One region of the Ruegeria sp. HKCCD6647-2 genome, then DNA from elsewhere that is predicted to be linked to it. Evidence: riboswitches for the same ligand, from Rfam matches in the RefSeq annotation. Region 1 holds a riboswitch; the other holds the start of a gene.
What was found. Region 1 has a riboswitch for thiamine pyrophosphate ahead of thiD (bifunctional hydroxymethylpyrimidine kinase/phosphomethylpyrimidine kinase). Riboswitches for the same ligand answer to the same signal wherever they lie in the genome.
Positions count from the first base shown of each region.

Region 2: it holds a riboswitch for thiamine pyrophosphate, as region 1 does, so the genes downstream of both, thiB (thiamine ABC transporter substrate binding subunit) here and thiD (bifunctional hydroxymethylpyrimidine kinase/phosphomethylpyrimidine kinase) in region 1, are expected to answer to the same signal.

Region 1 is NZ_JBWVBD010000001.1:406,685-416,234, forward strand. Features, by position in the region: gene AC2TDJ_RS01925 (FkbM family methyltransferase) at 1-542, shown strand, start outside; gene dnaJ (molecular chaperone DnaJ) at 546-1,694, shown strand; TPP riboswitch at 1,822-1,927, shown strand; gene thiD (bifunctional hydroxymethylpyrimidine kinase/phosphomethylpyrimidine kinase) at 1,984-2,787, shown strand; gene AC2TDJ_RS01940 (FAD-dependent oxidoreductase) at 2,784-3,761, shown strand; gene thiS (sulfur carrier protein ThiS) at 3,745-3,939, shown strand; gene AC2TDJ_RS01950 (thiazole synthase) at 3,942-4,706, shown strand; gene AC2TDJ_RS01955 (thiamine phosphate synthase) at 4,703-5,299, shown strand; gene AC2TDJ_RS01960 (ThiF family adenylyltransferase) at 5,296-6,261, shown strand; gene AC2TDJ_RS01965 (ABC transporter substrate-binding protein) at 6,281-7,216, shown strand; gene tenA (thiaminase II) at 7,213-7,887, shown strand; gene AC2TDJ_RS01975 (ABC transporter ATP-binding protein) at 7,884-8,612, shown strand; gene AC2TDJ_RS01980 (ABC transporter permease) at 8,609-9,343, shown strand; gene radC (RadC family protein) at 9,379-9,550, shown strand, end outside.
Region 2 is NZ_JBWVBD010000002.1:17,366-26,915, reverse strand. Features, by position in the region: gene AC2TDJ_RS06180 (trimethylamine methyltransferase family protein) at 1-444, opposite strand, end outside; gene AC2TDJ_RS06175 (LysR substrate-binding domain-containing protein) at 561-1,430, shown strand; gene AC2TDJ_RS06170 (hypothetical protein) at 1,505-2,467, opposite strand; gene AC2TDJ_RS06165 (hypothetical protein) at 3,008-3,928, opposite strand; gene AC2TDJ_RS06160 (thiamine ABC transporter ATP-binding protein) at 4,136-4,828, opposite strand; gene AC2TDJ_RS06155 (thiamine/thiamine pyrophosphate ABC transporter permease ThiP) at 4,815-6,362, opposite strand; gene thiB (thiamine ABC transporter substrate binding subunit) at 6,338-7,318, opposite strand; TPP riboswitch at 7,352-7,455, opposite strand; gene AC2TDJ_RS06145 (LysR family transcriptional regulator) at 7,554-8,468, opposite strand; gene AC2TDJ_RS06140 (ornithine cyclodeaminase family protein) at 8,575-9,550, shown strand, end outside.

The DNA.
Region 1 (9,550 bases):
CCGGAGCGAATGTCGGTCTTTATACGCTATGGGTCAGATCGGTCGTGCAAGGGTTGGGGCGCAATCTCAGAGCTTTGGCCGTGGAACCGGACCCGGTCAACAAGGCAAGGCTTGCGACCAATCTGGCTGCAAACGCTGCCACCGAGGTGACCCATTGCGATCAGGCCTTGTCTGACAAACCGGGTGAGGTTTGGTTCGAGTCCTCGAACCTGGGGGACAGAGGACATGCCAAAGTTACCGATGCCGGGGACCTGAGCGTGAATGCTGTCCCATTGCTGGACGCAATGCACGACGCGGGTTTGACCAGAGTCGATGCAATGAAGATGGATATTGAGGGTCAGGAAACCCGCGTTTTACAGGCCTTTTTCGAAGACGCACCGGGCGGGATCTGGCCAGATCTGCTGCTGGTTGAAATCAAGCACTCGGATGATGGGCTTGCCCAGGTCTTGAATAAGGCGGGTTACGTGGCCAGCTTTGCAAACAACACCAATGGCGTGTACAGGCTCAGTGAAAGCAACGCACCCGGCGGCACGAAGGAATAACAAATGTCAAAGCGCGACTATTACGAAGTGCTCGGCGTGTCCAAGGGCGCTTCGTCGGATGAAATAAAAAAGGGCTTTCGCAGGAAGGCCAAGGAATTGCATCCGGACCGCAACAAGGACAACCCGGATGCAGAGGCTCAGTTCAAGGAAGCGAACGAAGCCTATGACGTGCTGCGCGACGCGGACAAGAAGGCTGCCTATGACCGCTTCGGCCATGCCGCGTTCGAGAACGGCATGGGCGGAAGTGGAGGACGGCCGGGCGGCGGATTCGGTCACGGTGACTTCTCCAGCGCGTTTTCGGATGTGTTTGACGACCTGTTCGGCGACTTCATGGGCGGTCAGCGCGGCGGTGGCGGACGCCGGGCCGCGCGTGGGTCCGACCTGCGCTATAACCTGCGGGTGACACTGGAAGAGGCATATGCCGGCCTTCAAAAGACCATAAATGTTCCTACGGCTGTGGCCTGTTCCTCGTGCGAAGGAACCGGGGCTGAAGGCGGCGTGGAACCCACGGCTTGTCCAACCTGTTCGGGCATGGGTAAGGTCCGGGCGCAACAGGGCTTTTTCACCGTGGAACGCACCTGCCCAACCTGTTCGGGCCTGGGGCAGATCATCAAGAATCCGTGCAAATCCTGCAAGGGTGCAGGCCGTGTCGAGAAAGAGCGTGCGCTGTCCGTGAACATTCCCGCCGGTGTCGAAACCGGTACCCGCATTCGCCTTGCGGGCGAGGGCGAGGCCGGGATGCGCGGTGGCCCTCCGGGTGATCTGTACATCTTTGTCGAGGTGTCCGAGCACAAGCTGTTCGAACGTGACAGTGTAAACCTCTATTGCCGCGTGCCGGTCAGCATGGCCAAGGCCGCGCTGGGCGGGTCGATCGAGGTGCCGACCATTGATGGCGGCCGAGGCCGTGTTCAAATCCCGGCAGGCAGCCAGTCCGGGCGCCAAATGCGGCTGCGCGGAAAGGGCATGCCTGCCCTGCGCGGTGGTGGTGTCGGGGACATGTTCATCGAATTGGCGGTGGAAACTCCGGTCAATCTGACGAGCCGTCAGAAAGAGTTGCTTCGCGAGTTTGACGATCTGGGCGAAGATAACCATCCGGAATCCAAAAGCTTTTTCTCGTCCGTCAAGTCTTTTTGGGACGGTATGAAAGGCTGACCCAGCACTCAATTGCACAACAAAGAGCCGGTCCCGTGGACCGGCTCTTTTCATTTCATAAGTCCAGTTTTTTGTCGGCTGCGCCAAATTGGCCCTTGAATCCGGATGAGACCCCTGAAATTTTGCACGTGAACCGTTGGGGTGCCCCGCCTGGGGGCTGAGAGGCGCGAATGCGCTAACCCATCGAACCTGATCCGGGCAATACCGGCGTAGGGAACGGTCTTACAGTATGCTGACGGCATACCGACGTTTTCCATGCCCGTTGCCCAAAAGATGTTGGAGCAACGACATGGTGCCAATCGCGCTGACAATTGCAGGATCGGACAGCGGCGGAGGGGCCGGCATACAGGCCGATCTCAAGGCGATGTCTGCACTGGGCGTTTACGGCGCTAGCGTCATCACCGCCGTAACGGCTCAGAACACGCAGGCAGTGACCGCTGTGCACAGCATACCGCTGGATATGGTCGCAGATCAGATCGCGGCCGTACTGAGCGATTTGGACGTGCGCACGGTCAAGATCGGGATGCTTGCCACACCCGAAATCATCCAAACTGTGGCAGCGTCTTTGGCCAGTTTCCCGGGACCGGTCGTGATCGACCCCGTAATGGTTGCCAAATCCGGCGATGCACTGCTGGCGGACGCCGCTGTTTCAACGCTTCGGGACGTGCTGCTGTCGATGGCCACGGTTCTGACGCCCAACCTGCCAGAGGCCGCCCGCTTGCTGGACAGTCACCCAGCTGAGTCCGTCGCCGAGATGATCGATCAAGGTAAGGCGCTGTGCGGGATGGGGCCTCGGTCCGTTCTTATGAAAGGCGGGCACGGGGCGGGTGATGTTTGCCACGATCTTCTCGTCGACCAGTCGGGCTCGGTGACGGAATACCGGGCGCCGCGTCACGTCACCAAAAACACGCACGGCACGGGCTGCACTTTGTCGTCCTCCATTGCCGCAGGTCTCGCTAAGGGGCACTGCGTGACCGATGCAGTTGCGGATGCTCATGCCTATTTGCAGACGGCCATTGTGCGTGCGGACGAGTTGCAGGTGGGTCAGGGTCAGGGGCCGGTTCACCACTTTCATCAGGTATGGTCCGCGTGACGGTCTGGTCGGTTATAGGGTCCGGTGTCGCCGGTCTTGCGGTCGCATCCGAGCTGGTCTCGCGCGGCGCCAAGGTTCAGGTGTTTGACCCCGCAGGACCTCCGGCGGCGCACGGCTGTTCCTGGTGGGCCGGAGGGATGTTGGCGCCGTGGTGCGAAAACGAGACCGCCGAGGAACCCGTTCTGCGGCTGGGTCAGGCTGCAATCGGCTGGTGGGCCGCGCGCACGCAGGTTCAGCGGCGCGGCACGTTGGTTGTGGCCAATGCCCGTGACCTGCCCGATTTGCGTCGATTTGCACGCCGTACGGAAGGGTACTCCGAGATCGATCGAGAAAAACTTGCCCTGTTAGAGCCTGATTTACATGGATTCAACAAAGGTCTGTTTTTCGATGGTGAAGCGCACCTGAATCCCCGGCGGGCCCTTTTGGATGTCTATCGACGGCTCGAGACTCTGGGTGTTAGTTTTCACCGTAAACCTGCCCCGGCTCGGTTGGAGAACGCAATTGATTGCCGCGGTCTGCACGCGCGGGACACGCTGCACGATCTGCGCGGCGTAAAGGGCGAGATGCTGGTGATCCGTTGCAAGGATGTGACCTTGAACAGGCCGGTGCGACTGCTGCATCCGCGCATACCTCTTTATGTCGTACCGCGCGCGGACGGCGTCTTCATGCTGGGCGCGACGATGGTCGAAGCCGAGGACAGCAGCCGTATCACAGCCCGCTCCATGCTGGAGCTACTCAGCGCGGCCTATGCGCTCAATCCCGCTTTCGGAGAGGCCGAAGTGCTGGAAATCGGCGTCGATCTGCGCCCTGCATTCCCCGATAACCTGCCGCGCATCCGGCGGTTGGGGCGAACAATCTACGCAAACGGGCTTTATCGCCATGGCTACCTGCTTGCCCCGGCGTTGGCTCAGGGTGTGGCCGATCTGGCACTGGAAAACAATTATTCGGAGTTTGTCGATGAAGATCGTGCTTAACGGAGAACCCAGGGATGTTCAGGCCGGGACTCTTTCGGATCTGCTTACGGAATGCGGGTTCTCTGGCCGCGTGGCGACAGCTGTGAACAAGGAATTCGTGCCGTCCAGTCTGCGCATCGCTCAAAAGCTTGCCGAAGGGGATCGGGTCGAGATTGTCGCGCCGATGCAGGGGGGGTGAGGATGAAACCCTTTTATGGTGTCGAACTGCCCAACCCGTTGATGCTGGGCACCGCGCAATACCCGAGCCCGGCCATCCTTGAGCGCGCGTTTCGCGAAAGCGGGGCCGCTGTTGCGACCGTGTCCCTGCGCCGGGAATCAGGCGGAGGCCAGACTTTCTGGCGCATGATCCGCGACTTGGGTGTCCGCATTCTGCCAAACACGGCCGGGTGCCACACGGTGAAGGAAGCTGTCACCACAGCCCAAATGGCGCGTGAGGTTTTTGAAACGCCGTGGATAAAACTCGAACTGATCGGCCACTCCGACAGCCTGCAACCGGACGTGTTTCAACTGGTCGAGGCCGCACACATCCTGACCGAGGATGGGTTTCAGGTGTTTCCCTACACAACCGATGACCTGATCGTTGGCGAACGCCTGCTTGAGGCCGGATGCGAGGTTCTGATGCCCTGGGGCGCGCCAATCGGGTCGGGGCGCGGTCTGAGCAACGAATATGCACTGCGCGCGATGAGGGCGGAATTCCCCGATACACCTCTGGTCATCGACGCGGGGATCGGTCTGCCGAGTCACGCTGCCCACGCGATGGAGCTGGGATTTGACGCAGTTCTTCTGAACACAGCGGTCGCACGGGCCGGTGATCCGGTGGTTATGGCTCAGGCGATGGTCAAGGCTATTGAAGCCGGGAAACTGGCCTATCGCGCCGACCCGATCCAACAGCGCGATATGGCTGTGGCATCCACTCCGGTCATCGGGAAGGCGTTCCTGTCATGATCCTTGACCGGTTTTATCCGATCTTCGATCACGCCGACTGGCTGCGGCGGATGTTGCCCCTGGGCATCAAACTTGTGCAGTTGCGTGTAAAGGACCAGCCCGAGGACTTGGTACGCGAACAAATCGCCATTTCACGCGATCTGTGTCGCTGGCACGGCGCCGTTCTGGTGGTGAACGACCACTGGCAACTAGCCATTGATCTGGGGTGCGACTGGATCCACCTGGGGCAGGAGGATCTGGACGACGCCGACCTGAAAGCCATTCGAAAAGCGGGTCTAAATATGGGCGTTTCCACTCACGACAACGAAGAGCTTGAGCGCGCGCTTTCCTTGGATCCGGATTATGTCGCCTTGGGACCGGTCTATCCGACGATCCTGAAAAAGATGAAATGGCACGAACAAGGCTTGCCACGCGTGACGGAGTGGAAGGCGCGTATCGGCGATATCCCACTGGTCGGAATCGGCGGTATGAGTGTTGAACGCGTTGCGGATGTGCTTGCCGCCGGGGCGGACATCGTATCGGTCGTGACCGACATCACGCTAAGCCCGGAGCCAGAAGCCCGAGTGCGGCAATGGATCGAGGTAACGCGATGAGCCGTTACGCTCGTCAGTTATTGCTGCCCGAGGTGGGGGTCGCGGGACAGGCGCGACTGTCTTCCGCCTGCGTCCTGGTGGTTGGTGCAGGGGGGCTGGCCTCGTCGGTTCTGCCATTGCTAGCCGGTGCCGGTATTGGTCGGATCACGATTGTGGACAATGATACTGTCGATGCGTCGAACCTGCACCGCCAGACGTTGTTTACCGAGGCGGATTGTGGTCGCTTCAAGGCCGAAGTTGCCGCTGATCGTTGCCGTGCGCTGAATGGCGAGATCGAGGTTGTTGACCGAAATCAGGCTCTAACGAGTGGAAATGCCCGCACATTGGTCACATGGTCGGACGTGATCCTTGACTGCGCGGACAGCTATGCCGTCAGTTACATCCTCTCGGACACGTGCCTGGAACAGGACAAACCGCTGATCAGCGCGTCGGTTCTTGGGTTATCGGGTTATGCGGGCGGCTTCTGCGGCAGCGCCCCTTCGTTGCGGGCCTTGTTTCCGGACGCGCCGGACAACAATACCAGCTGCGCTTCCGCAGGTGTGCTTGGCCCCGTCGTGGCCGTGATTGGCGCGACGCAGGCACAGATGGCTTTGAACCTTATCCTTAAGGTGGAGCCATCACCACTGGGCCAGTTGATTCAATATGATGCCCTCACCCTGCGTAGTAATGGATTCCGGTTTGACAACGCACCAGAACCGGACAGTTGTTTTCGCTTCCTGTCTGCCAACCAACTGACCGAAACGGACCAGATTATCGAGTTGCGCGGCACAGACGAGGCGCCAATCCCGGCCCATCCGGATGCCAAACGGGTATCGCAGGAACACCTCAAAGAACTGGACCCTAATCAGGGCGAAAGACTGGTGCTGTGCTGCGCCACGGGTCTGCGCGCGTGGCGCGCGGCCGAACGCATTCAACCGGATTGGCCGGGCGAGATCGTCCTCGTTGCGGCTTCAACCTCGTGAACAGAAGGAAACGCGAGCAATGAGAAAACTGATCACAACCCTTGCCTTGCTGGCCGCCGTGCCGGCCTCGGCCGACGACAAGATGACCGTGCTTCTGGACTGGTTCGTCAATCCCGATCATGGTCCGATCATCATCGCGCAGGAAAACGGGTACTTCGCGGATGCAGGGTTGGAGGTGGAAATCGTCCCGCCCGCCGATCCGTCCGCGCCACCGCGCCTGGTTGCTGCGGGACAGGCTGATCTGGCGGTTTCCTACCAGCCGCAGTTGCACCTGCAAATCCACGAAGGCTTGCCATTGAAACGTGTGGGCACGCTGGTGGCCACGCCTTTGAATTGCCTGCTGGTGCTGGAAGATGGGCCGATCCAAACATTGGCGGATCTCAAGAGTAAAAAAGTAGGCTTTTCGGTTGCGGGTGTTGAAGAGGCCGTCCTGACCGCAATGCTGAACACGCATGACGTGGCGCTGGACGATATCGAGATGATCAACGTCAACTTCTCGTTGTCGCCGTCGCTGATGACCGGTCAGGTGGATGCCGTGATCGGAGCATTTCGCAATTTCGAACTGAACCAGATGGATATTGAAGGTGTTGCGGGTCGTTGTTTCTATGTCGAGGAAGAAGGCGTGCCGCCCTATGACGAACTGATCTATGTCGCCAATTCCGACAGAATGGACACGGACAAGATCGCAAGATTTCTGGCCGCGACCGAGAAAGCCACCCAATTCATGGTAAACAACCCGGAAAAAAGCTGGGAGATCTTCTCGGCCACCTCTCCGGAACTGCAGGATGAGCTGAACGCGCGCGCCTGGGTCGACACTTTGCCGCGTTTTGCGTTGCGTCCGGCGGGGTTTGATGCAGGTCGATATGCGCGGTTCGAAGAATTCCTCAAGGACAGCGGCATGATCGACAGCATCAACCCGGTCAGCGCCATTACATTAGACGTGACCGCGCAATGAGTGAATACGGCAAAGCCTTCGCGCTGATGCGCGATGCGGCGCAGGGCCCGTGGCGGGAGTATACCCGCCACGCTTTTGTCGAAGGTATGAAGGATGGCTCGTTGCCGCGCGCGGCGTTTCTGCACTATCTGCGACAAGACTATGTGTTCCTGATCCACTTTTCACGTGCCTGGGCGCTCGCTGTGGTGAAATCGGAAACGCATGAAGAGATGTTGGCTGCCTCGCGCACGGTGAACGGGCTGATCAGCGAAGAGATGAAGCTGCATATCGGTATTTGCGAGGCAGAGGGTATCGCACAGGAACAATTGTTCGCCACCCCGGAACGGGCTGAGAATCTGGCCTATACGCGATATGTGCTCGAAGCAGGCTATAGCGGTGATTTGCTGAACCTGCTGGCGGCCCTTGTCCCCTGCGTCATGGGATATGGAGAAATCGGAAAGCGTCTGTCTGCTGAATCTACGTCCGAGACCTATCGCGACTGGATCGACGCCTATGCCAGCAAAGACTATCAGGACGCGTGTCGTTCCGTGGGGCGCTTGCTGGATTCGGCTCTATCGCGGCGGATTGGGGCGGATTTCCGGACGGCGCCGCGTTGGGACCGCCTGTGCCAGACCTTTCGCACTGCAACAGAGCTCGAGGTCAATTTCTGGCAAATGGGTCTGACACCTTGACCACGGCGCCCGAACTGACGATCAGCGGCCAGGCCAAAATCGAATGCGCGCCATTGTTCGCGCCGTTGACCCTGACGATCGGCGCAGGGCAGTGGACATGCTTGCTGGGTGGTTCGGGCGTCGGGAAAACCACTGTTTTACGATTGATCGCCGGGTTGGAAACCGGTGCGCGATTCACCGGAACCATTGCCGCGAATGACCGGCAACCGATTGCGAAACGCGTCGCTTATATGGCGCAGGACGATCTGCTGCTGCCATGGGCGACTGTGGCGCAGAATATTTCGCTGGGGGCGAGACTGCGAGGCGAACCGATTGATCTTGAACGGCGCGATCTTCTGATCGGGCGGATGCGATTGCGCGACCACATGAACAAGAAACCGGCCGAGCTTTCAGGTGGTCAGCGACAGCGCGTGGCCCTGGCCCGTACTCTGATGGAAGACCGCCCGATCGTTTTGCTGGACGAACCATTCTCGGCCCTCGATGCACGTACCCGCGCGGACATGCAGGATCTGGCGGCCGAGCTCCTGCGGGGCCGCACCGTTTTGCTGGTGACGCATGATCCCGGCGAGGCCGCGCGTCTGGGCCAGACCATCGTTGTCATGACACCGGGCGGGCTGACGTCCTGTCGGTCTCCGCGCGCACCTGCGCCGCGCAAGGTTGACGACCTTGAAACGTTGGAAACACAGGGATCGCTTTTGCGACTACTGCGGGCGACTGCGGAATGAGGCACTTGTCCGGTCTTGCCGCGACGCTCTTCGCGCTCGCCATCTGGCAGGGCGTCGTCACCCTGACCGGCCTGCCCAAATTCATCCTCCCGGGACCGGGGGTTGTGGCCGAGACCTGGTGGCAGAACCGCTGGGTCGTTGCCGAACATACATGGATCACCGCGGTCGAAGTGGTGATCGGTCTGGCCTGCGGTACTGTTCTGGGCGTGATCACAGCCCTGCAGCTGGCCAGTTCGCGGGCCGCGCGAGTGCTGGTTCAACCGATGCTGGTGTTCACGCAAGCCCTTCCTGTGTTTGCTCTTGCGCCGTTGTTGACGCTTTGGCTGGGTTACGGGCTGTGGTCCAAGGTTGCGATGGCTGTCCTGATAATCTACTTCCCGATCACCTCGTCCTTCTTTGACGGGCTGATGCGAACGCCGCCGGGCTATCTGGATCTGGCACGCACGATGCAGGCCAGCCGCCGCACGGTTCTGTGGCACATCCGCATTCCCGCCGCCTTGCCTTCGCTGGCTTCGGGGATGCGGCTTGCGGCGGTATACGCGCCGATTGGGGCGGTGATCGGCGAATGGGTCGGGTCCTCACAGGGTTTGGGTTATCTGATGCTGCTGGCAAATGGTCGCGCCAAGACCGATCTGATGTTTGCCGCGATGCTGACGCTGGGTGTATTTTCCATCTTGCTGCACATGATCGTTCGGCGCGCGACGGCGGGGATGGCGGGCGAAAACCGTTAACCATTCAGAAACCGATTCTGCGTCAGGATATGGCCATGACACAGGATGCCTTTGCCGAAGCCCCCATGCTGTTTGACACGGACGAAGCTCCGGCGCAGCCGCTGCCGTCGGGTCGGTTACCCTCCTACATCAAAGACCACCGGCGGCGGCTGCGCGAACGGTTCATGGCGGGCGGTTCTGCGGCGATGCCGGATTACGAATTGCTGG
Region 2 (9,550 bases), on a different contig from region 1:
AAAATCTGCCAGGGTGGCATAGCGCCGACCGCGTTCAAGATCGGATACGAAAGGCGAGCCATAGCCCGGCATCAGCACCAGATTGTCGCCGCCCAGTGTCACTGTTCGCGTGGGGTCGCGGCCGTGCAGCTGGAACTGGGCTGGTGCCGAGGCGCAAAGATGCCGGGCATGACCCGGTGCAAGCTGTACCCTGCAACCATCGATGCGCGCGCCAGCCTCGGCAAAGAATGCAAGGGCAGCCTCATCGCCTCGGAACTCGATGCCAATATGCTCCAGGATCCAATCCGCCTGGGCCTCGATGCGGGTCAATGCGACGTCGCTCAGCAGATCATAAGCGGGGATTTTGCGACGCAGATAGACCGGCGTTGTTTGCCGTGCATTGTGTCGGGTCAATCGCCCTTGGCGCGACCGGCCGCGTTGGGTGATATGTGTTTGGCTGTTCATATTTCCCAACCACCAAACTCCTGTGGGCAACTCCGACCCTTATTATTTATGAAATTTGGCGCTAATAAATCGAAATTATCTTCACTTGGTGTGCAAAAAATTTATACGCTAGACACATGCCGATTGACTTCCGCCACCACGACAGCTTGCGCCTGTTTGTCGAAATTGCCCGATACCGGAGCTTTTCTGATGCCGCCGAAGCGCTGAACATGACCAAAGGCGCAGTCAGCTATCAGATCAAAACGCTTGAGGTCGATCTGGGTTTTGCGCTTTTTCAACGCAGTTCCCGAGGGGTCCGGGTAACGGCGGTCGGGCAAAAGCTACTGAGGGCCTGTCAAAGCCGCTACGATGAGATCGAGGTGGAAATACAGGCTTTGAAGGGCGTATCTTCCAGTACACTGACTGTTGGCGTCTCTACCTATTTCGCTGCCCGTTGGTTGTCGCCGCGGCTGATGTCCTTCATGCAGGATCATCCAGAAATCCAGCTGCGACTGCAGCCCATGATCCGGTTGTTCGACCTCGACTCTCAAGGTGTAGATATCGCGATCCGCTGGGGGAGCGGACATTGGGATGATTGCGAAATCACGCCTTTTATGCCGTGCCCGGCCTTTCCCGTTGGCAACGCCGAGGCGTTGGATAAGGTAAGAAAGCGGGGTATGGCGAAGGCGATTTCCGGATTTACGCTATTACGGGATCATGATGACAGTAATGCCTGGACCGATTGGTTAAACGCCGCACAGTTGCCGCACCAGACACGCCGGGACACGTTGATCATCCCGGACCCCAATGTACGGGTTCAGGCGGTTATTGACGGGCAGGGGATTGCCCTGATGGACGCCCTGATTGACCGTGAGCTTGAAGAGGAAAAGCTGTTCCCTCTGTCCGGGTATGAGCTTAGGGACTATGGCTATTTCTTGGCTCGTCCGCGCAATGCCCGCCCCCGAGCCAGTGTCATGGCTTTCACCAGTTGGTTGCAGAAGCAGTAAGCAATACAGTTTCTGTTGAGCCTGATACACTGATGGCTAATGCAATGAAGTTCCCATCAACTTGAGTGAGTGGGTCAAGTGAAATTTTCGAACAGGTTCCTGACACTGCCTCGAAAAGCTGCTCTCTCCTGTTTTATGTGTTGTCGATAATCATCAAAGTCCCGAGTAACCTCGGCGAAGTCCTTCATAGTACCTTCCGCGAGGTTTTCAAACTCTGAGGAAAAATCGGCACTTTCGAAATCAAGTTTGAAACGACTGGGGATGGGAATGTCTATTGGATTTTTGGCCGACCCATTTTGACCAGTAATTAAGCAAGCGCCGCAGATCACCGCCTCGCGTGGAATTCGGTCTTTCCCCGGGTGATTGCCGAAATCCACATACAGTTTTACTTGTCGCAAGCAGTCGATCAGTTCGGATCGAGTCATTTTCTCAAGCGCCACCCATTCAAATCCAGGGAGTTTTTTCATCAAATGACGAGTACGCCGCATTCCTTTTTTGGGATTGTAGGCAATCAAGTCTTTTCTTTCCAGACTGGATAGACTTGATGCCTCAATAAAGGCATTGTGCAAATAATCGCCAAGTGGATAGCTGGGTATACCATGCCGGGCCAGAAACTCCGTCGCGTAGTGGCTCTGACTCAGGTGGATCAATTTCATGTCCGCCAATCTGTCAATATCGATGCGGTGTCTCAGGCCCCAATTTATTCGCATTTTGGCGCCGTCATTTTCTTCGGGAAACAGCTTTCGAGCCAGGTAATTGTCCACAGACAACCACCAAATGCAGATTTGAGCTTTCCTGATGTATTTTACCAATCCCGTTCTGGATTCCGGGATCACGAAAAGAACATCCGCATCATCTTCGAATTCCGCGGTCGGTGTTACATAGTCCGAATAGGCGCTGGGCGTTTCAAGGTTCTCGCCGAAAGGCGTGTAACACATGGCTGCATCAAAGCCGTTTGTGCAGAGCTCATGACAAAGCTGATGCAGAAGCTCTGGTCCACCGGTGACAATGGCGGGAGAAATGATCCTGATCCTCATGGGTTCAGGTTCTAGCGCTCAACCCGCGAAACCACAACGGGTACAATCCGGAACAGGACAGCGGTTAGTCGTGCGTGACAGGGCGGCCCGGGTGCCTTGGCAATGAACCGCAATACCTGTTTTGTGGAAGGCACGCCACAAGGAGTATAGGGCTGGTGATCACACCGGATGTCGTGTCCGACAATCGGATCCTGCACAAGTATTGACCCAACTGGTTGTGAACGAACTGACAGCTGTGTAGCTTCGCCTTTAGGCCATGAAGGACAAAGCTGGACCGATCTTGGTATCGACGAGCGCCATTAAAGGATTGAGGTTGCTTGGGCTGCGATGAACCACGAGGTCAGGCTGAATCAAACGGGTTCTGACCCGAGACTCGCCCGTCGGTTTAATAATATTTCAATTACCCAGACTGGGAGCTGCACGAATGCGAGGCATTTCAGGTGTTCTTGTCTGGCGCGAGCATTGGCTATGAGAATAAAGTTTGCATTGCGTCACTTCAGCCGGTGCCATGCGCTTTATCTGTAGAGACACAGGCCACGCCTAAAACAGTCTTAGAATCCTGTCCAATTCGGTCGTAACATTTTTCGGGGACACTTGTCGGGATACATCCTCCATTATCTTCAATGCCTTATTCCATTGACGATTACCAAATTCTGATTCTACGCGCGAAATGCATTCCATTATTTCATCAGGATTGGTGCTCTCGATCAGATAAGGATAAGAGTGCCCCAGATAGTGCTCTGCATCATGGACCTGTTTATTCACAAGAACATTGGCACCGACCACAGCGGCATTGAAACCTTTTGTAAAAGGCTTAAAAGAATTTCTTTTTGGTGGATCGCGCGTGCAGATGTGAAAGTTCGCGTGCGACATTTTCTGAATAAAATCGTCAGCATTCGATTTTCCATCGTATTGCGGCGTAAATACCGTTTCGGCCAATGCATCCGGCATTGTTACATTGGATGCCAATCCAAAATACCCTGGACATAGTTTGTGATCCGGCGCAGTTCCCGCCCTTAAGCGCGGGTCTGCGTGATGTCGCAAATGACGTATCTGCGTTCCGGGAACCGGGTTGAGCGAGTTCATGTTTTGATACAAAATCCGCTCGCTTTCGTAAGAAGCGGCTATGTGGATGTCGACGAACCCAGGCTCAAATGGGCCCGCGACCACGTCCAAGTGATCGACGCAGATACCTGCGGCTACGCTTTTTAGGGCTTCGCGAAAGTCTGGCCCAAGGTTTTCCGCCGCGTTTTTGTGAAAAATCACAATGGCATCTTTGCACTGTTCCACGAACCTTTTGCACATGTACGGACGTGCGCTTCTTGGCGCCAACGCCACGTCAAATTCGTAACGTTCCGAAAGATGGGACCGAGCCATCGCTGCCAACTGATCGACGCGCATGACTTTGCCGCCCATTTTCTTTTGCCCTATGCGATAGGCAAATACGACTTTTCTTTTCATTGCGTGAAACACCAAACGCGGAACAGATAGCTGGGCAAAGACCCCCGACATTCCCAGCAAGCAGGAACCACTTTAATCGCTGCGTTGTCTTCCAACCAGCCCTTTACGGAAGCTTTAGCCGCACAAATCCGCCAAAGACTTATGCAGTAACCATCTTTCGACACCCACCCGCAAAAAGTTTCGGGCATGACGGATTTCGATGAAAATTTATCCCAGATAGTCGCGCAAACCAGGGGGCGGATTCTCAAAGAGCTGAGATGTCGCAGCAGGAGGATTCACCAATCCATCCGCCACGAGGATTGTTTGTCCGGCTATTCGATGCGCGTCTTGCGGATCATGACTGACCATCAGCAAAGTTGTATTGGTCTCCGTTGTCAGGTCGGCAACGAGATCAAGCATTTCTGCCTTCAGCGCCGGTCCCAAGGCGGCGAAGGGTTCGTCCAGCAGCAACATTTCGCGACGTTGCACAAGGACCCTGGCCAGTGCGACACGACTTTGTTGCCCACCGGACAGTTCTGATGGCTTCCGGTTGCTCAATCCGTGCAGTGAGACGCGATCGAGGGCGGCTTGCACCTTGGTGTGTTCGTCCTTCGAAAGTCGTCCGTTCGGGCGCAGGCCTAGCGCGACATTCTGCTCGGCCGTCAAATGCGGAAAAAGGTTCCCATCCTGAAACAGCATGGCCAGCGGACGTTTCCCGGGGTGAAGCTCGGAAATGTCATCACCGTTCCAGAGAATTCGGCCTTGTTTGAGATCGCGAAAACCGGCAATCGCTTCTAACAATGTGGACTTTCCTGCGCCGGATGGGCCGATGATGGCAACGCTGGCTCCGGTTTCGACGCCAATATCGGCGTGAAGTGCGAAACCTCCGTTTTCGATGACACAGCCGTCAAGCTTCAGCATGCCAGCGCCCTCCGCGATCCAAAAGCCAGAATGCCCCCATCGACAGCAACAGTAGCAACAATGCGCCTCCTGCGGCGGCCTGCATCTGATACGCACCCATCAGACGATAAATTTGTAGTGGCAATGTTGCGATCTGGGGATCAGCGAACAAGGCGATTACGCCAAGATCACCCATCGATAGTGCGGCGCCGAGGCCAGCGGCAAAGCAGATTTGCGGGCGCATTCGAGGGAGCAGAACCCAGGCAAAAAAGGTCTTCTTTTCCATGCCCAGTGATAGCCCGAGCCGCCCGTGCCGCGCGACGATATCGCGGGCTGCTGGCACGAGAATGCGCAGGGCAAAGGGCAGGGCCATGACGGCATTCACCAGGGCGGTCACAGGAAGCGCCAGCGAAGTCGGGTTTGCCAGTGGACGAATCATAATGAACAGACCGGTGCCGATAACCAACGGTGACGCGGCCAGACCCAGAATTCCGCTGAGTTCGACAATTCCGTAACGCCCGGTCGCGGCGGCCGTTGCCATCGGCAGTGCAAGCATCAGCAGGATCGCAGTGCTGGCAGCGGCCACAATGATCGAGGTCAGCGCCGCGCGAAACACAATTGCTGGCATGTCAAAGAACCCCGCGAACCCCGAAATCACCACTGATGCCAAAGGGAGCAACAGGAATGCCGCCGCCGCCAAGATCCAGAACGCATCGATTGCAGGCGCCCCTCCATCCCAGCGGCGAATGGCACGATCCAGCCCTGCGCCAAGGCCATCTCTGCGCGAAAACCTGAGCGCTGCCAGCGCGGCGGCGGCTGTTAGTGCAAGTTGCAGCGCTGACAGCAGTGCAGCGCGACCAAGGTCAAAGTCATAGGTGAAGGCCTGATAGATTGCGAGTTCAAGTGTCGTCGCCCGCGGTCCCCCGCCCAGCGTCAAAGCAACGGCGAAACTTGTCAGGCAAATGGCGAAGATTACGGCCAGCACCCCGGGGAGTATCCGTGTCAGCATGGGCAGTTCGATCAACCGGAACATCGCCATGCCGTTGCAGTCCAATTGCGCGGCCAGGCGAAACCTCTCGGCGGGAACTTCCTGCCACGCCTGCAGGATGAGGCGCGTGGCCAAGGGCAGGTTGAAGAACACATGGGCCAGAACGACACCATGCAAGCCGTAGATGCGAATGGGGGCGAGGCCAAAGAACCCCAGAATGTCCGAGATCCACCCCGCACGGCCAAAGACCTGCAACAGTCCGAGGATTGCAACGATAACCGGCAGAATGAAAGGCGCGCCCAACAAGGCAATGAGGGCTTGTCGCCCCTTGAACCTTCGCCGGGCGAGTGCCCGTGCAACCGGGACGGCCAATCCCGCGCTGAACAGTGCGGACAACACCGCCTGTGTAAGCGTAAAGCGCAGGGCAGACCAGTCGGCGGGGCCAAACCCGCCGGCTGCTTCGGCACGCAGGGCGACCGCGCCGAGCGTACCCAGTATCAGCGCGGCGACCAGCGCGGCCGCGCCGATACCCGGTAACGGGCTTACTGGCTGAGCGCGCCCAGCCATTCCGCAAGCGCCTGATCCCGCATTGCGGCGGCTTCATTCGCTCCGAAGAGCAGGGATTTCTCGGGCACGATCAGAGTTTCAAACCCTTCAGGCAGTCCAGAGGCCGGCGTTACCGCCGGATACATCCAGTTGGTCGTTGGAATGATCTGTTGGAAAGCGTCCGAAACCATGAACTCCAGGAATTGATCGGCCAGTTCGGGTTGATCGGTTCCGGCCAGTTTTGCCGCAACTTCGACCTGCATGTAGTGCCCCTCGTCAAAGGCCGCCGCTGCCTTGCTGGCATCTTCCTCTGCGATCAGATGATAGGCCGGAGAGGTCGTGTAGCTGAGGACCATGTCCGCCTCACCCTCAAGGAACAGGCCATAGGCCTCGGACCAACCCTTGGTCACGGTTACGATGTTGTCGGCAAGCCCGGCCCAGATGTCCGGCGCTTCATCGCCATAGGCCGCTTTGACCCACAACAACAGCCCAAGGCCCGGAGTGGACGAGCGCGGGTCCTGAATGATGATTTTGGTGTCGCCGTCTGCAAGTTCTTGGAAATTGGCAGGCGCCGGTGAATCCGCGTTGTGGACGAACGCAAAATACCCCCAGTCGTAGGGTGCAAAGACATCATCCGTCCACTCGATCGGGAGCGTGTAGTCAGCTGTGACCGAGCTGGGGGCAAACAGACCGGTTTCCTTCGCTGCGGTCATCAGGTTGGTATCCAGCCCCAGCACGACATCGGCGTTGGAACTCTCACCCTCAAGCCGGATACGTGACAGCAGCGCCGCGCCGTCCTCGACACCAATCAGGTTCAGGTCGCAGTTGCACACTGCCTCGAAGGCTTCTTCGACCTGCGGGCCGGGGCCCCAGTCCGAGACAAAGCTGTCATAGGTATAAACGGTCAGCTGAGGTTTGTCGGCGGCGATGGCCGATGTTGCACTCAGTATTCCCGCAGCAATCATCAGATGTTTCATATCATCCTCCATTGCGGCGAGAGGGCAAGGATGGATGAAACCGCTACCCTTCCCTCCGCCGGTTCTAGCCGGTTCAGGTTCAACGGGTTCGCCAAAGGCATCTCAGCACGGCAAGCCGCGCACCCCGAGGTGTTGTTGTGCCTAGGCGGGATCGGACGAAAAGACAACCGGTTTCATAGCAATTCTGGCTTTGTCACTGAATTTCGGAAGACAGGCATGGCATACCCTGTAAGTGTCAGCCGTTTTGCTTCAAGTCGGCAAGAATCGCCTGAATTAATGCCGGTTTGAAGGGTGGGGGGCGCAGGTCTGCCGAGTGTTTGGGAAGAATGGCTGCATAGCCATAAGGCAAAGACAAACCCAGTAATGCGGATTGCGGAAGACACTCCGCACCGCGCTCTGCATCAATGAGCATTTTCGGTACGAGAGCTATACCCGTACCCCGGGACGCAAGTGCAAAGGCAACGGCTGCGCCTCCGATCCGCAGGCCTTTGCGGATGTCCGGTGTTCTTGCGAGCCCCGCGGCACGGAACCAAGCGGCCCATGTCGGGTATGACGCATATTGTTCACCCCAATCGGTATGGATCAGCAGGTTGTCAGGAACTTCGGCAAGATTTCCGTTCGAAAAAAATCGCTTGCGAAACTGTTGGCTGCAATAGGGATAGACGGTATCGGTGAAAAGGGGTTCGGTTGTGTGTTGGGGATACAGATGGCTTTCAGCAGTGATCCGGATGTCGGTTTGGGTGCTTGTCAAATCCACCGGGTCACCTTCGATGCGCAATTCTATCCCTATGTCTGGATGAGAAGATCGAAATCTGGATACTGCAGGAGCGACCCATTTTTCTGCCAAAGATTGAATAGTGCTGATGATGATCCGAGAGCGCGCTTCGTTTTCCAGGAGTTGATCTGTGATGGCTGAGATGCTCATCAGCGCGTCGCCGATCGTTGGATAGCAGGATCGCCCTGCATCTGTAAGCAACAGGCTGTTGTTGGTCCGATGAAACAGCTTTTTCCCAAGGAATTCTTCGGCCTTTTTGACCTGCATGCTCACTGCGGCAGGCGACACTCCCAGTTCAGCCGCGGCCGCGGTGAACCCGCCAAGTCGGACGGTTGCCTCAAATGCTTTGAGTGTGTTCAGCGGGGGAAGTCGCATGGGCGGCGTTCGTTTTGCATCAGGAATTCTTAGGCAAGCGTCACATTTTTTGATCTGGAACGCCAGCATGCATTCTTCAAGATGACAAAAAGCACGGGATCTACGCATGACAAAAATTGAAATCGAATACCTGGGTCAGCCCGAAGTCGATCAGGTGGCACTCAGCAATGATGACATTCTGAACGCGATCGAGCAGGGATTGATCGCGGCGGGGCAGGGTAAGACGGTCATAGAGCCGCGCATGCATCTGACGCCTGACCCCGCGTTCAACGGGCATTTCAACGTGCTGCGTGGCTATGTGGAGCCGCTGGGCTATGCCGGGGTGAAAATTGTTGGCGACTATGTCGACAATTACAAGCAGGGCTTGCCGTCGGAACTGGCCCTGCTGAACCTGTTCTGTCCCAGAACCGGCGCCCCGCGTGCAGTGATTGATGCCGCTGGTATCACCGATATGCGGACAGGTGCTCTGACCGCCCTTGGCGCCAAATGGTTGGGTCCCCGAAACCCTCGAATACTGGGGCATGTCGGCGCGCGTGGCACGTCCTACTGGAATGTCAGGTTGTTGGATCATCTGTTCGACTTTGAAGAAATCCGGGTGCACTCGCGACGTCAGGAAAGCCGTGATGCCTTCGGTGACAGACTCAGCGGCGATCTGGGCAAAAAGGTGATTGTCGCCGAAGACTGGCAGAGCTGCCTGAATGGGGCAGACATCCTGATCGAAGCAACGCGCCTAAACGAACCAACGCCAATGTTTGACCGGTCTTGGGTCAAAAAAGGCGCAATTGTGGTGCCTTACGGCACGATGAGCGCCCTGCCGCTGAACTTTACTGAGGGGTTCGACAAGTTTGTCATGGACGATCTGGGCCAGATGCGCGCGGGTCATCTGGGCGCGCTGCGTCCGCACATAGACGCCGGCCTTGTAAGCGAAAACACGTTTTACGCCGAAATCGGCGAAATTGCAGCGGGTTTGAAACCGGGCCGGGAATCCGACGACGAGACCATTTTGTTCTGGCACCGTGGCATGTCGACCGGGGACATTGCTCTGGGAGCCCGGATTCTGGAGCGGGCCCGAGAGCTCGGTA